One region of the Microlunatus sp. YIM B11417 genome, then DNA from elsewhere that is predicted to be linked to it. Evidence: predicted binding sites of a transcription regulator. Region 1 holds the regulator's gene; each other region holds the start of a gene.

The links. Region 1 encodes HrcA, which represses chaperone genes, less so after heat shock. Its sites were predicted from a motif close to TTGGCACTCGNNNNNNNCGAGTGCCAA; they were not measured.
Region 2: the regulator HrcA is predicted to act here: its motif matches at 1,596-1,622, upstream of groL (chaperonin GroEL).
Region 3: the regulator HrcA is predicted to act here: its motif matches at 1,824-1,850, upstream of AC6CCG_RS03295 (FmdB family zinc ribbon protein).

The regions. Positions count from the first base shown of each region.
Region 1 covers NZ_JCAMPJ010000001.1:1,683,958-1,688,523, reverse strand. Annotated here, with positions in the region: gene tgt (tRNA guanosine(34) transglycosylase Tgt) at 1-106, opposite strand, end outside; gene AC6CCG_RS08440 (16S rRNA (uracil(1498)-N(3))-methyltransferase) at 103-837, opposite strand; gene dnaJ (molecular chaperone DnaJ) at 834-2,009, opposite strand; gene hrcA (heat-inducible transcriptional repressor HrcA) at 2,058-3,074, opposite strand; gene AC6CCG_RS08425 (MBL fold metallo-hydrolase) at 3,137-3,961, shown strand; gene AC6CCG_RS08420 (Uma2 family endonuclease) at 3,963-4,523, opposite strand.
Region 2 covers NZ_JCAMPJ010000001.1:542,286-546,851, forward strand. Annotated here, with positions in the region: gene AC6CCG_RS02625 (ABC transporter permease) at 1-391, opposite strand, end outside; gene AC6CCG_RS02630 (ABC transporter ATP-binding protein) at 388-1,461, opposite strand; gene groL (chaperonin GroEL) at 1,783-3,408, shown strand; gene AC6CCG_RS02640 (hypothetical protein) at 3,454-3,858, opposite strand; gene AC6CCG_RS02645 (HAD-IIA family hydrolase) at 3,998-4,566, shown strand, end outside.
Region 3 covers NZ_JCAMPJ010000001.1:676,527-681,092, forward strand. Annotated here, with positions in the region: gene AC6CCG_RS03280 (hypothetical protein) at 1-164, shown strand, start outside; gene mscL (large conductance mechanosensitive channel protein MscL) at 182-541, opposite strand; gene AC6CCG_RS03290 (CpaB family protein) at 660-1,292, opposite strand; gene AC6CCG_RS03295 (FmdB family zinc ribbon protein) at 1,393-1,779, opposite strand; gene AC6CCG_RS03300 (penicillin acylase family protein) at 1,885-4,425, shown strand; gene AC6CCG_RS03305 (TetR/AcrR family transcriptional regulator) at 4,426-4,566, opposite strand, start outside.

The DNA.
Region 1 (4,566 bases):
CGATGAACGCGGGCGTCTCGATCGTCCCGTGCGGCGTGCCGATCACGCCGGTCCGGCCGCGGGTTCCCGGCAGCTCGGAGGTGATCGCGAAGTCGTAACCGGTCATCGCAGCCTCAGTCCGGCCAGGGCCACCACGCCGGCCGTCGAGGCCCGCAGCACGTTCTCGCCGAGCAGCACCGGCCGGCCGCCGGCCTCGGTGAAGGCGGCCAGTTCGTCGGGCGCGATCCCGCCCTCCGGACCGACGACGATCATCACCCGGCCCGCGCCGGGCAGCGCCACCTCGGCGAGCGGCGTCGCCGCCTCCTCGTGCAGCACCAGGGTCAGCGCCGTTTCCTTGATCAACTCGACCAGGCCGGCCGTCGTCACCGGCTCGGTCACCTCGGGCACGGTCAGCCGGCGGGACTGCTTCGCCGCCTCGCTCGCGGTGCCGGCCCAGCGGGCCCTGGCCTTCACGGCGCGCTCCGCGGACCAGCGGACCACGGCCCGGGAGGCCTGCCAGGGGACGATCTCGTCGATCCCGGCCTCGGTCAGCACCTCGACGGCCAGTTCCGAGCGGTCGCCCTTGGCCGGCGCCTGAGCGGCGACGTAGTGCAGCGGGCCCGGAGTCCGTACCGGAAGGGCCTCGGTGACCTCGACCTGGAGTCCCTGCTTGTTCGCCGCCACCACCACCCCGGCGACGGCACGGCCACGCCCGTCGCCGAGCCGGACCGTCTCGCCGCTCCGGATCCGGCGCACCACCGCCGCGTGATGACCCTCCGGCCCGGTCAGCGCGAGCACCGTCCCGGCCGGCGGCAGCGGATCAGCGAGGTCGGGCAGCCAGAAGATCGGATCGGTCACTGACCGACGAAGGCGTCGCGGATCCGGCCGAAGACGCCCTTGCTGTGCCGCTGCACCGTGACCTCCGGCCGCGACTCGTTGCGGGCCTCGGCCAGGTGGCGCAGCAGTTCGCGCTGGCTGTCGTCCAGCTTGGTCGGGGTCTGCACCAGCAGCGTCACGCCGAGCTCGCCGCGGCCGTTGCCGCGCAGCCGCGGCGCGCCCTTGCCCTCGACCGTGATCCGGGTGCCGGACTGGGTCCCGGCCGGGACCGAGACCATGACCTTGGTGTCGGCCGGGTCGGCGTCGGGCAGGTCCGCCTCGAGCGTCGTCACCTCGACCTCGGTGCCCAGCGCGGCCGCGGTCATCGGGATCTTCAGGACCACCTCGAGGTCGTCGTTCACCCGCTTGAAGACGTCGTGCGGCTGCACGTTCAACGCCACGTACAGGTCGCCGGCCGGGCCGCCGCCGGGGCCGACCTCGCCCTGCGAGGACAGCTTGACCCGGATCCCGGTGTCGACGCCCGCCGGCACCTTGACCTCGATCGTCCGGCTGTGCCGGACCCGGCCCTCGCCGTTGCACTCGACGCAGGGGTCCGGGATGACCGTGCCGTAGCCGCGGCAGGTCGGGCACGGCTGGGTGGTCCGGATGTCGCCGAGGAAGGAGCGCTGGACGTGGGTCACGTCGCCCTGGCCGTGGCAGGTCGAGCAGCGCACCGGCTGGGAACCCTCGGAGGCGCCGCTGCCGTTGCAGCGCGGGCAGAGCACGGCGGTGTCGACCCGGACCGGCTTGGTGGCGCCGAACGCCGCCTCGGCGAGGTCGAGATCGAGCCGCACCACCGCGTCCTGGCCGCGGCGCACCCGGGACCGCGGGCCGCGCGACTGCTGGCCGCCGAACATCGCGTCGACCAGGTTGGTGAAGTCGAAGCCCTGTGCCCCGCCGTTGAAGCCGCCGAACCCGTTGAAACCGCCCATCCCGCCGCCGAGCGGGTCTCCGCCGCGGTCGTACAGATCACGCTTCTGCTCGTCCCGCAGCACCTCGTACGCCTCGGCGACCTTCTTGAAGCGGTCCGCGGCGTCCGGCTCCTGGGCCACGTCCGGATGCAGCTTGCGGGCCAGTTGCCGGTAGGCCTTCTTGATCTGTTCGGGCGTGGCGTCACGCGGCACGCCGAGGATTTCGTAGTAATCCTCAGTCATCTTGGGCACTGACATCCTTAATCAGAAGTGGCTGCGACGGAATCGGAGTCATCCTTCGGAGAGAAAACGGCCGACGTAACGGGCCACGGCCCGCACCGAGGCCATCGTCGAGGGATAGTCCATCCGGGTCGGGCCGACGACCCCGAGCGCGGCCCAGGGGTCGTCCGTTCCACCGTACCCGGAGGAGACGACCGACGTGGTCCGCAGTTCCTTGTACGGATTCTCCTGCCCGATCCGGACCGTGACGGCGTCGGCGGTGGTCGCCTCGCCGAGCAGCTTGAGCAGCACCACCTGCTCCTCCAGGGCCTCCAGCACCGGCTTCACGGTGGTTTCGAAATCGTCCCCGAAGCGGGTCAGGTTCGGCACCCCGCCCACCACCAGCCGGGTGCTCGTCTCGGTCCCCAGCATCTCCAGCAGGGCGGCGATGGCGGACGGCGCGATCGGGTCCAGGTCGACCGGCAGCCGGCCGGCGAGCTCGCTCAGCCGGGTCGCGGCGACCGCAGTGGGCTGGCCGTCGGCGGCCGCGTTGAGGTGCGCCCGCAGGTCGGCCAGCGTGTCCTCGTCGTAGGCGGGGACCTCGAACGAGCGCTGCTCGACCCGGCCGGTCGAGGTGATGAGGATCAGCAGGATCCGGCCCGGGTTCAGCGACACCACCTCGATGTGCCGCACGGTGGCGCTGCTCATCGTCGGGTACTGCACGATCGCCACCTGCTGGGTCACCTGGGCCAGCAGCCGCACGGTGCGCAAGATCACATCGTCCAGGTCGAGCGCGCCGGACAGGAAGGTCTGGATCGCGCGCCGCTCGGCCACCGACAGCGGCTTCACGGTGCCCAGCCGGTCGACGAACAGCCGGTAGCCCTTGTCGGTCGGGATCCGGCCGGCGCTGGTGTGCGGCTGGGTGATGTAGCCCTCCTCCTCCAGCGACGCCATGTCGTTGCGCACCGTCGCCGGGGAGACCCGCAGGTTGTGCCGCTCGACCAGGGCCTTCGAACCGACCGGCTCCTGGCTGGAGACGTAGTCGGTCACGATCGCGCGCAAAACATCGAGTTTGCGGTCGTCCATCACGCCTCCTTCGCTTGCTGAGCCGCAGTTTGGCACTCACGGCCGGGGAGTGCCAGTCTAGCCCGGTGAGCGTTGGAGAGCCGGACGGCACGAGCGGACCTGGGACGATCGGCACCTGGCAGGAGCTCGCTCCGCGGGTCTGGGTCGCGGTGGCCGAACCCGAGTCCGCGAATCTCGGCCTGATCGCCGGTGACGACGGCTGCCTGCTGGTCGACTGCGGCAGCAACGCCGAGCACGGCCGGCTGATCCGCGACTCGATCGCCGCGGTGACCTCGGCGCCGCTGACCACCGTCGTGGTCACCCACGCGCACGACGACCACGCGAACGGGCTGGCCGCTTTCGCCGATGTCACGACGATCGCGCACGAGTCGGTCCGCGCCGAGCTGGCGGAGGGTGTGCCGGCACCGAGCCGCGAACTGGCCGTGGCGGCCGCGATCGACCTGGGCGGGCGCCGGGTCGAGATCGCGCACCTCGGCCGTGGTCACACGGCCGGAGACCTGCTGGTCGTCGTGCCGGACGCCGAACTGATCTTCGCCGGCGACCTGATCGAGTCGGCCGCGCCGCCGTCCTGGGGGTCGGACAGCTTCCCGCACGAGTGGCCCGCCACGCTGGACGGGCTGGTCGGGCTGATGACCGAGACTTCACGGGCGGTGCCGGGGCACGGCGAGCCGGTGGATCGGGAGTACGTCTTCGAGCAGCGCGGCCGGGTCGCCGCCGTCGCCGGCGAACTGCAGCGGCTGGCCTCCTCCGGAGTGCCGCAGGACCAGGCGCTGGAACGGGGCGAGTGGGCCTATCCGGAGTCGTACGTGGCGGGCGGGATCGAGCCCGGCTACGCGCAGCTGGCGGCCGAGCGTCCCGAGATCGGGCGGCGGCAGTTGCCGCTGGCCTGAGTCAGCCGTCGAGCAGGCGGGCCGGGACGATCTCGACCGGATACGGCTTCGACAGCCGCAGCGGCTCCTCGCCCTTGGCCTCGCCGACGAGCTCGTACTGGCCATCGGTGAGTTCCCAGGCCGAGATCGACGGGGCCTTCGGGTCGATCACCCAGTAGGACGGGCAACCGGCCGCCTCGTACCTGGACCGTTTGAGGCCGAGGTCGATGTGCCGGGTGCTGGGGCTGAGGACCTCCACCGCGAGCACCGGCACCTTCGGCAGGTCGCGGGCTGTGAAGTCGGATCGCCGAGCGACCAGCAGGTCGGGCTGCAGCACGGTCTTCTTCCCGAACACCACGTCGAACGGCGCGATCATGACCTTGAGGTCGGCCGGGCAACCGGAGCGCAGCAGCACGGCCAACTCCAACACACCCGACTGGTGGTCGTAGCCGGGCGCGGGCGTCACGATCAGCGTCCCGTCGATGAGTTCGTAGCGGTGGCCGTCATCGGGCATCGCCGCCAGGTCGTCCCGCGTCAGGGCACGTCCGTAGGGCAATCCGATAGGGGTCGCCGGCGCCGTCATAGCTGTCATGGTAGGCCTCCCGTCTCCACAGTTCGATGGCCGG
Region 2 (4,566 bases), 1.1 Mb from region 1:
AGCCGTACCCGATCGCCGAGGCGGCCTGCTTCACCGTGCCGGGCACCGAACGCAGGCCGTCGACGACGTTGCGGACCAGCAGCGCGATCGAATAGATGGCCAGGGCGACGGCGATGTTGACCGGGCTGAGGATCGAGGTCCCGATCATGGCCGGCAGTGCGACGAACAGGGCCAGCGAGGGCACCGAGTAGATCACGCCGAGCACCGCCAGCAGCCCGTTCGCCGCCTTCCCGGTGAGGAAGACGACGTAGCCGAGCGGAACCGAGATGATCACCGCGATCAGGACCGGGATGATCGACAGGGCGATGTGCTCGAGCAGCAGCGACCCGATCTGCATGCCGCTGGTCCAGTTGCGGCCGATCCAGCCCCAGTCGAACGAGACGTCGATCATTCGGGGCCCACTCCGGCCGGCTCCGGCGGCTCCCGTACGGCCTCGGCGGCGCGGTGGTCGGCGACCTGGGCGAGGATCGCGGCCGGCTCGACGACGCCCACGAACCGGCCCGCGGAGACGGCGACGGCGACCGAGGCCGGTGACGCCAGCGCGGCGTCCAGGGCGGCCCGCATCGTGTCCGTCGCCGGGTCGAACGTGCCACCGAGCGGCACGACGGCGCCGTCCTCGCGGAACCCGGCCCAGCCGGTCGGCAGGTCGTCCTCGAACACCAGCCGTCCCTTGGCCGTGGTCGCGGATTCGGCGAGCGGCAGCCGGTCGGCCGGTAGGAAGGACAGCGACCGGTAGCCGCGGTCCTTGCCGACGAACCCCTCGACGAACGCGTCCGCCGGCTGGTCCAGCAGCTCCTGCGGTGTGCCGGCCTGGGCGAGCACGCCGCCGACCCGGAGGATCGCCACCTGGTCGCCGAGCGCGATCGCCTCGTCGATGTCGTGGGTGATCATGATGATGGTCTTGCTGAGCCGGCGCTGCAGGTCGAGGAAGAGTTCGTGCAGTTCGGCCCGGACCACCGGGTCGACCGCCGAGAACGGCTCGTCCATCAGCATCACCAGCGGGTCCGCCGCCAGTGCGCGGGCGACGCCGACCCGCTGCTGCTGGCCGCCGGACAGCTGGCCGGGGAACCGGCGGGCCAGGGCCGGGTCCAGCCCGACCGCGTCCAGCAGCTCCAGCGAGCGCTGCCGGGCCTTCGCCTTCGGCCAGCCGAGCAGGCCGGGCACGGTGCCGATGTTGTCCAGCACGGTCCGGTGCGGGAACAGGCCGCCGCTCTGGATCACGTACCCCATCTGGCGGCGCAGGGTGGTCACCGGGCGGGCGGACAGCGGCTCGCCGTCCCAGGTGATCCGGCCCTCGGTCGGCTCGAGCATCCGGTTCACCATCCGGAGGGTGGTCGTCTTGCCGCACCCGGACGGGCCGACGATGACGGTGATCCGGTCGGACGGGACGACCAGGCTGAGGTCGGAGACCGCTGTGGTGCCGTCGGGGTAGGTCTTGGTGACGGACTCGAATTCGATCATCGGGCTCCGTTCCAGGAGGGTTCTGGGTGCCGAGCGCTGCCCTGCTCCACTCGGTCTTCACACGACCCTATCCATCCCGACTGACAGTGGCCCGGAACGCGACGCGGAACGATGACCGGAACAGGCTCGGATCGTTTGCACTCTCACCGGGGGAGTGCTAAACATTGAACTGGCACTCTCGGACCGAGAGTGCTACTCAACCATCGGTGAGATCTCAGCCGAGGTCGTCCGTCGCGGGCATCGCTGGGTGGGTAGGCCATTTTCGTCAACCGTCGGCGGTGGGATCCACCGCCAGCAACGCGGGAGGACTCGCGGAGAACTATGCCCAAACTCATTCAATTCAACACCGAGGCGCGACGGGGCCTCGAGCGGGGAATGAACACCCTCGCCGACGCCGTCAAGGTGACCCTTGGTCCCAAGGGACGCAACGTCGTGCTCGAGAAGAAGTGGGGCGCGCCCACCATCACCAACGATGGTGTGAGCATCGCCAAGGAGATCGAGCTCGAGGACCCGTACGAGAAGATCGGTGCCGAGCTGGTCAAGGAGGTCGCCAAGAAGACCGACGACGTCGCGGGTGACGGCACCACCACCGCCACCGTGCTGGCCCAGGCGCTGGTTCGCGAGGGCCTCCGCAACGTGGCCGCCGGCGCCAACCCGATCGCGCTGAAGCGCGGCATCGAGGCGGCCGTCGAGGCGATCATCGGTGAGCTGGCGAAGGTCGCCAAGCCGGTCGAGACCAAGGAGCAGATCGCGGCCACCGCGTCCGTCTCCGCGGGCGACGCTTCGGTCGGCGAGATCATCGCCGAGGCGATGGACAAGGTCGGCAAGGAAGGTGTCATCACCGTCGACGAGTCCAACACCTTCGGCCTGGAGCTCGAGCTGACCGAGGGCATGCGGTTCGACAAGGGCTACATCTCCGGCTACTTCGTGACCGACACGGAGCGGATGGAGACCACCCTGGAGGATCCGTACGTCCTGATCGTCAACTCCAAGATCTCCAACCTGAAGGACCTGCTGCCGCTGCTCGAGAAGGTCATGCAGTCCGGCAAGCCGCTCCTGGTGATCGCGGAGGACGTCGAGGGTGAGGCCCTGGCCGCCCTGATCGTCAACAAGATCCGTGGCGTCTTCAAGTCCGCTGCCGTCAAGGCCCCGGGCTTCGGCGACCGCCGCAAGGCCATGCTGACCGACATCGCCATCCTGACCGGTGGCCAGGTCGTCAGCGAAGAGGTCGGCCTCAAGCTCGACGCGGTCGATCTCGACCTGCTCGGCCGGGCCCGCCAGGTCGTCATCACCAAGGACGAGACCACGATCATCGAGGGCGCCGGCGAGAGCGAGCAGATCGCCGGCCGGGTCGCCCAGATCCGTGCCGAGATCGAGAACTCGGACTCCGACTACGACCGTGAGAAGCTGCAGGAGCGGCTGGCCAAGCTGGCCGGCGGCGTTGCGGTGATCAAGGTCGGCGCGGCCACCGAGGTCGAGCTCAAGGAGCGCAAGCACCGCATCGAGGACGCCGTGCGCAACGCGAAGGCTGCCGTCGAGGAGGGCATCGTCGCCGGTGGCGGCGTCGCCCTGCTGCAGGCCGCCAAGTCCGCGTCGGTGAACCTCGAGGGTGACGAGGCGATCGGCGCGGCCAGCGTCTTCGCCGCGGCCGCCGCTCCGCTGAAGCAGATCGCCATCAACGCCGGCCTCGAGGGCGGCGTCGTGGCGGAGAAGGTCGCCGGGCTCCCGGCCGGCCACGGCCTGAACGCGGCCACCGGCGAGTACGAGGACCTGCTCGCCGCCGGTGTCCCCGACCCGGCCAAGGTGACCCGGTCCGCGCTGCAGAACGCGGCGTCGATCGCGGCCCTGTTCCTGACCACCGAAGCGGTCATCGCCGACAAGCCGGAGAAGCCCGCCGCGGCCCCGGCCGGCGACCCGTCGGGTGGCATGGGCGGCATGGACTTCTGAGTCCGCGCCTGTAGGACAAAGGAAAGGGGCGGTGGCCCGGACTTCTCAGCGGTCCGGGGCGCCGCCCCTTTTCCCTGCCCGGGTGAAGTCGGGCAGGGTGGCGAGTTGGGCGATCGCCAGCACCACGGCGGTGCCGAGGTAGAACAGGCCGATCGGCGGCTCGACCCAGAGCGGGCAGATCGCGAACACCGCCACGCTGACCCAGGTGGCCGACCAGGCCCAGAACCGGCGTCGGCGGTACGGCAGCAGCAGGATGATCAGCGTGTAGGCGTTCAGCCCGGCGAACACGGCGAACATCAGCCGGTCGGTGTCGTTGTCGGAGAAGCCGGCGATGCCGGCGACGTGGTTGATCGCGTACCCGGCCGTGAGCACCACCAGGACGACCCAGGCCACGCGCGCGACCGGGCTGCTCCTTCCGGTCCGCATCGGCGCTCCGGCGTCGCTGGTCATCGCGCCCCCGCTCCCTCGTGACCTCACGGTCGACCCTTCCGAGTGAACCACGGGCGTCCCGGTCCTTCGGTGAAACCGGCAACTTCACCGTCCGGGCGGCGAGCCCGGCTGTCCCGGCCGTGACGTTACGGTGGGCGCCATGGAGAACGCCGCTTCGGTCGCCTGCTGGCTCACCGACATGGATGGGGTGCTGGTCCACGAGCAGCGCGCCATCCCGGGGGCGAGCGAGTTCATCGCCGCGCTGCGACACTACGAGCGCCGCTTCCTGGTGCTGACCAACAACTCCATCTTCACCCCGCGCGACCTGCGGGCCCGGCTGCTGGCCGGCGGGATCGACCTGCCGGAGGACAACATCTGGACCTCCGCCCTGGCCACCGCCCAGTTCCTGGCCGAGCAGAGCCCGGGCGGCTCGGCGTACGTGATCGGCGAGGCCGGCCTGACCACGGCCCTGCACAACGCGGGCTTCGTCCAGACCGAGCAGGAGCCCGACTACGTGGTGCTCGGCGAGACCCGGACCTACTCGTTCGAGGCGATCACCAAGGCGATCCGGCTGATCGAGCGGGGAGCTCGGTTCATCGCCACCAATCCGGACGCGACCGGCCCGTCCCGGGAGGGCTCGCTGCCCGCCACCGGTTCGGTCGCCGCCCTGATCACACGGGCCACCGGCGTCGAGCCGTACTACGTCGGCAAGCCGAACCCGCTGATGAT
Region 3 (4,566 bases), 1.0 Mb from region 1:
CCGAACTGCGGGCCGGCCTGAGCGCAGCCCAACTGCACGCCGCGATCGAGCAGGCGCGGCGCCGGATCGATCCGCCGCCGAACCGCCCGGTGCGCCGTACCGCGGCGCCGGATGCCGATGATCTCCGGCTGCTCCGTGAGGTGCCCCCGCATCACGGGGGCTGAGGCCGGAGTCGGCGGGGTCAGCCCTGCCGGTCGCGCAGCAGGTCGCGGATCTCGGTCAGCAGTTCCTCAGTCGTCGCGGCGGCCTCCGGCTCCTCCTTCTTGAACCGCTCGCGCAGCCGGTTGTACGGCAGCACGATGCCGAAATAGACCACGAACGCGATGATCAGGAACGTGATCAGCGCGGACAGGAACGCGCCGATGTTGATCCCGCCGACCGCGACCGTGCTGAAGCTGTCGACGTTGGCGACCTTGCCGACCAGGTCCAAGATGATGTTGACCAGTGCCGTGACCACCGCACCGAACGCCGTGGCCATGACGACCGCAACGGCAAGCTCGATGAGGTTCCCTCGCATCAGGAACTCTTTGAAGCCCTTCACCCCTGCTCCTCCTTGGCATTTCGCTGACTGGGTCGCCCGTCGTCGTTGCGACCAAGATCACAGGGACACTAGCAGAGACGATCTTGGCGGAAATGATCTTGCCGAAATGATCTTGCCCTCAGCGGAGCAGCACCGACAGGGTCGAGACGCTCGCGGCCCGGGCCAGCTCGGCGGCCGTCTCGGCGTCGGCCTCAACCAGGACGAGCACGCCGCCCGCCTCCGGGGCCGGTTCCTCGTTCACCGGGATCGTCACGATCCGGGCCCGCTCGGCGACGGTCCGGACCGGCCCGCCCTGGCCGTCGGCGGCCAGCAGGTCCACCAGGTCGCCGGGCCGCAGCACCGCCGCCAGGCCGGGATCGGCGAGCCGGACCGGAGCCAGCAGCCGGCCGGGACCGACCGACCGTTCGCCGACCAGGTCGTAGCCGGTCAGCACCTGGCCCGCGGGGACCGGCCCCGCGACGAGCCGGCCGATCGCCTGCCCGGGGTCGGTCAGGGCCTCGTCGGGGACCGAGCCGACGGCGACCTCCGCGGCCCGGACCTGGCCCTCGGCGACCGGCCTGCCGCCGGGCAGCAGGTCGACGGCCCGGAGCACGGTGACGGTGTCCGGCGGCTGCGGTGCCGCGGCGTTGATACCGGTCAGCACGGCCAGCACGGCCGCGACGACGGCCAGCTTGCGCCGGTGCCACGACACGGCGCGGGCCAGGCTGCGCCAGGCCTGACGAAGCCCGGACCGACGGGATGGGGATTGCACGATGACCTCCTCGGGTTCTCGCCCGAGGAGGTTAAGCAGGAGGGCGCGGGCCGTTCACGCTGTCCACAGTTGCACGGCGATGGCCGCGCCTGTGGACAAGTCAGGCGGCGCCGGCGCTGACCTTGGAGCCGCTGGACCCGGAGCTGCTCGAGCTCGCGGAGCCGGACTTGGCCGAGCCGGAGTCCGAGGACGAGGACGTCGTCGAGGAGGACGAGTCGCTCTTCTTCGCCGCGTCGGACTTGCTCTCGCCGGACGACGACGAGGAGGAGGACGAGTCCGACTTCGTACCGCTGCCGCCGGACTTGCCGTCCGACCGGCTGTCGGTGCGATAGAAACCGGAACCCTTGAACACGACGCCGACGGCGTTGAAGACCTTGCGCAGCGATCCGGAGCACTCCGGGCAGGTGGTCAACGGCGAGTCGGTGAACTTCTGCACGATCTCGAGCTCGTTGCTGCACGCGGTGCATCGGTACTGATAGGTAGGCATGGTGTTCGGGTTCTCCTGCTCCCGGGCCCGGTGTGGTGGTCCCGCTGGCACTCAAGCATACCGACTGCTAATCGAGTGGGCGAGTCGAACCAATAGGCTGACCCGGTGCCTCGTCGCCTGCCGCGCTGGTTGATCCTGACCGTCATCATCGTCGTGCTCGCGCTGGGCGGGCTGTCCAGCCTCGGCGTGACCACGGTACGGCGCTCGTTCCCGCAGACCGAGGGCCAGCTCTCGCTGCCGATGCTGTCCCGGCCGGTCGAGGTGTTGCGCGACGCACGCGGGGTGCCGCACCTCTACGCCGACGACCCGCAGGACCTGTTCGCGGCGCAGGGCTTCGTCCATGCCCAGGACCGGTTCTTCGAGATGGACGTGCGGCGGCACATCACGGCCGGCCGGCTGTCCGAGCTGTTCGGGCCGTCCCAGGTGAACACCGACGCCTTCATCCGGACGATGGGCTGGCGCCGGGTGGCCGAGCAGGAGCTCGAGCTGCTGTCGGCCGAGACCCGGCGCTATCTCGACGCGTACGCCTCCGGCGTGAACGCCTACCTCCGGGAACGCGGCACCAGCGACCTGTCCCTGGAGTACGCGTTGCTCGGCGTCCAGGGGCTGAACTACCGGCCGGAGGACTGGACCGCGGTCGACTCGCTGGCCTGGCTGAAGGCGATGGCCTGGGACCTCGGGGCGAACCGGCAGCAGGAGATCGACCAGGCGCTCACGGCCGCCGCGGTGGGCAGCGAGCGGGCCGCCGAGCTGTGGCCGGACTACCCCCTGCACGACTTCGCCCCGATCGTCGGCTCCGGCAAGGTCAACGACGGCGCCTTCACGCCGGGCGGCCCGGTGACCGGTGCCGCGGCCTCGCTCACCGACGCCCAACGCCGGTCGGCCGTCCCGGCTCTGGAGACCGTCCGCCGGATCTCGGCGGCGCTGCCCGAGCTGGTCGCGCCGGATGACCTGGGCGCCGAGGTCGGCTCCAACTCCTGGGTCGTCGCCGGCTCGCGGACCGAGTCCGGGAAACCGCTGCTGGGCAACGATCCGCACCTGGCCACCTCGATCCCGTCGGTGTTCGCCCAGGTCGGGCTGCACTGCCGGGTGGTCTCCGACGCCTGCCCGTTCGACGTCAGCGGGTTCAGCTTCGCGGGCATGCCCGGCGTGGTGATCGGCCGGAACGCCAGGATCAGCTGGGGCCTGACCACGAGTTACGCCGACGTCCAGGATCTCTACCTGGAAGAGTTGCAGGGCAACACGGTGCGGGTCGGCAATGCCTTCCAGCCGCTCGAGGTCCGCACCGAGCAGATCACCGTACGCGGCGAGGACGAGCCGCGGACCTTGATCATCCGGACCGGCAAGCACGGTCCGCTGCTGTCCGACGTCGACCAGGACCTGGGGCAGCTCTCCGGTGGCCAGCCGGACGACGGCAAGAACTACGGGATCGCGCTCAACTGGGTCGCCCTGACGCCGAGCCGGTCCATGGACGCGATCTTCGGCCTGAACCGGGCCGGGAACTTCGAGCAGTTCCGGAAGGCGCTGGCGAGGTTCGGTGCGCCCTCCCAGAACATCGTGTACGCCGACGTCGAGGGCAACATCGGCTACCAGCTGGCGGGCCAGCTGCCGGCGCGGCGCAAGGGCGACGGCCGCACTCTCGCCCCGGGCTGGGACCCGGCCTACGACTGGCGCGGGCTGCTCCCGTACCAGGCGCTGCCGTACAGCCTCAATCCGCCGGAGGGCTACCTCGTCGCCGCCAACCAGCCGATCATCGGGAAGGGCTACCCGTACCGGCTCGGCTCGGACTATTCGTACGGGTGGCGCAGCCAGGAGCTGACCGACCGGCTGGCCAACGCCGAGGACCTGACGCTCGATCAGGCCGAGCAGCTCTTCTACGTCGACACGAACCGGTTCGCCGCCGACCTGGTGCCGCTGCTGCTCAAGATCAAGGTCGACGATCCGTGGGTGGCCGAGGGCCAGAAGACCTTGGTGGGCTGGGACTACGGCACACCGGCGGACTCGGCGGCCGCGGCCTACTTCAACGTCGTGGTGAACAACCTGCTCGAGGTCACCTTCCGCGACGAGCTGCCGGAACGGCTCTGGCCGGCCGGCGGCGATCGCTGGTACGGAGTGCTGTCCCGCCTGCTGGAGCAGCCGAAGGCGGACTGGTGGGACGACCGGGCGACGCCGGACGTCACCGAGCGCCGCGACGACATGCTGGAGCGGGCGATGATCGAGGCCCGCAAGGAGATCACCTCCAAGATCGCCCGCGACACGAACCATTGGGAGTGGGGCAAGCTGCATCGGGTGACACTGCGGCACCAGACCCTCGGTGCCAGCGGGATCCCGCCGGTCGAGGCAATCTTCAACCGCGGCGACTTCGCCGTTCCCGGCGGGCCGGCCGTGGTGAACGCGCTCGGCTACCGTCTCGACGAGCCGTACCGGGTGATCAACGGGCCGACGATGCGGATGCTGATCGACCTCGGTGATCTTGATCGCTCCCGCTGGGTCAATCAGTCCGGCGTCTCCGGCCACGCCTACCACCCGAACTACGACGACCAGACCCAGCTCTGGGCCCGCAACGAGACCTGGCCGTTCCTGGCCGGCCGGGCTCAGGTGGAGGCGGCCACGACGCAGCGGCTGGAGCTCCGGCCCGGCGAGTGATCAGCGGCCGGCCAGCCGCTCGATCCCGTCCAAGATCAACGCCAGGTCGAAGCGCAGCCACTGTTCCGGATCGGCTTCGGCGTAGCCCTCCAGCATCGGCTCCAGTTCGGGCTGGTGCGGACCGCCGGCGTCGCGCACCTG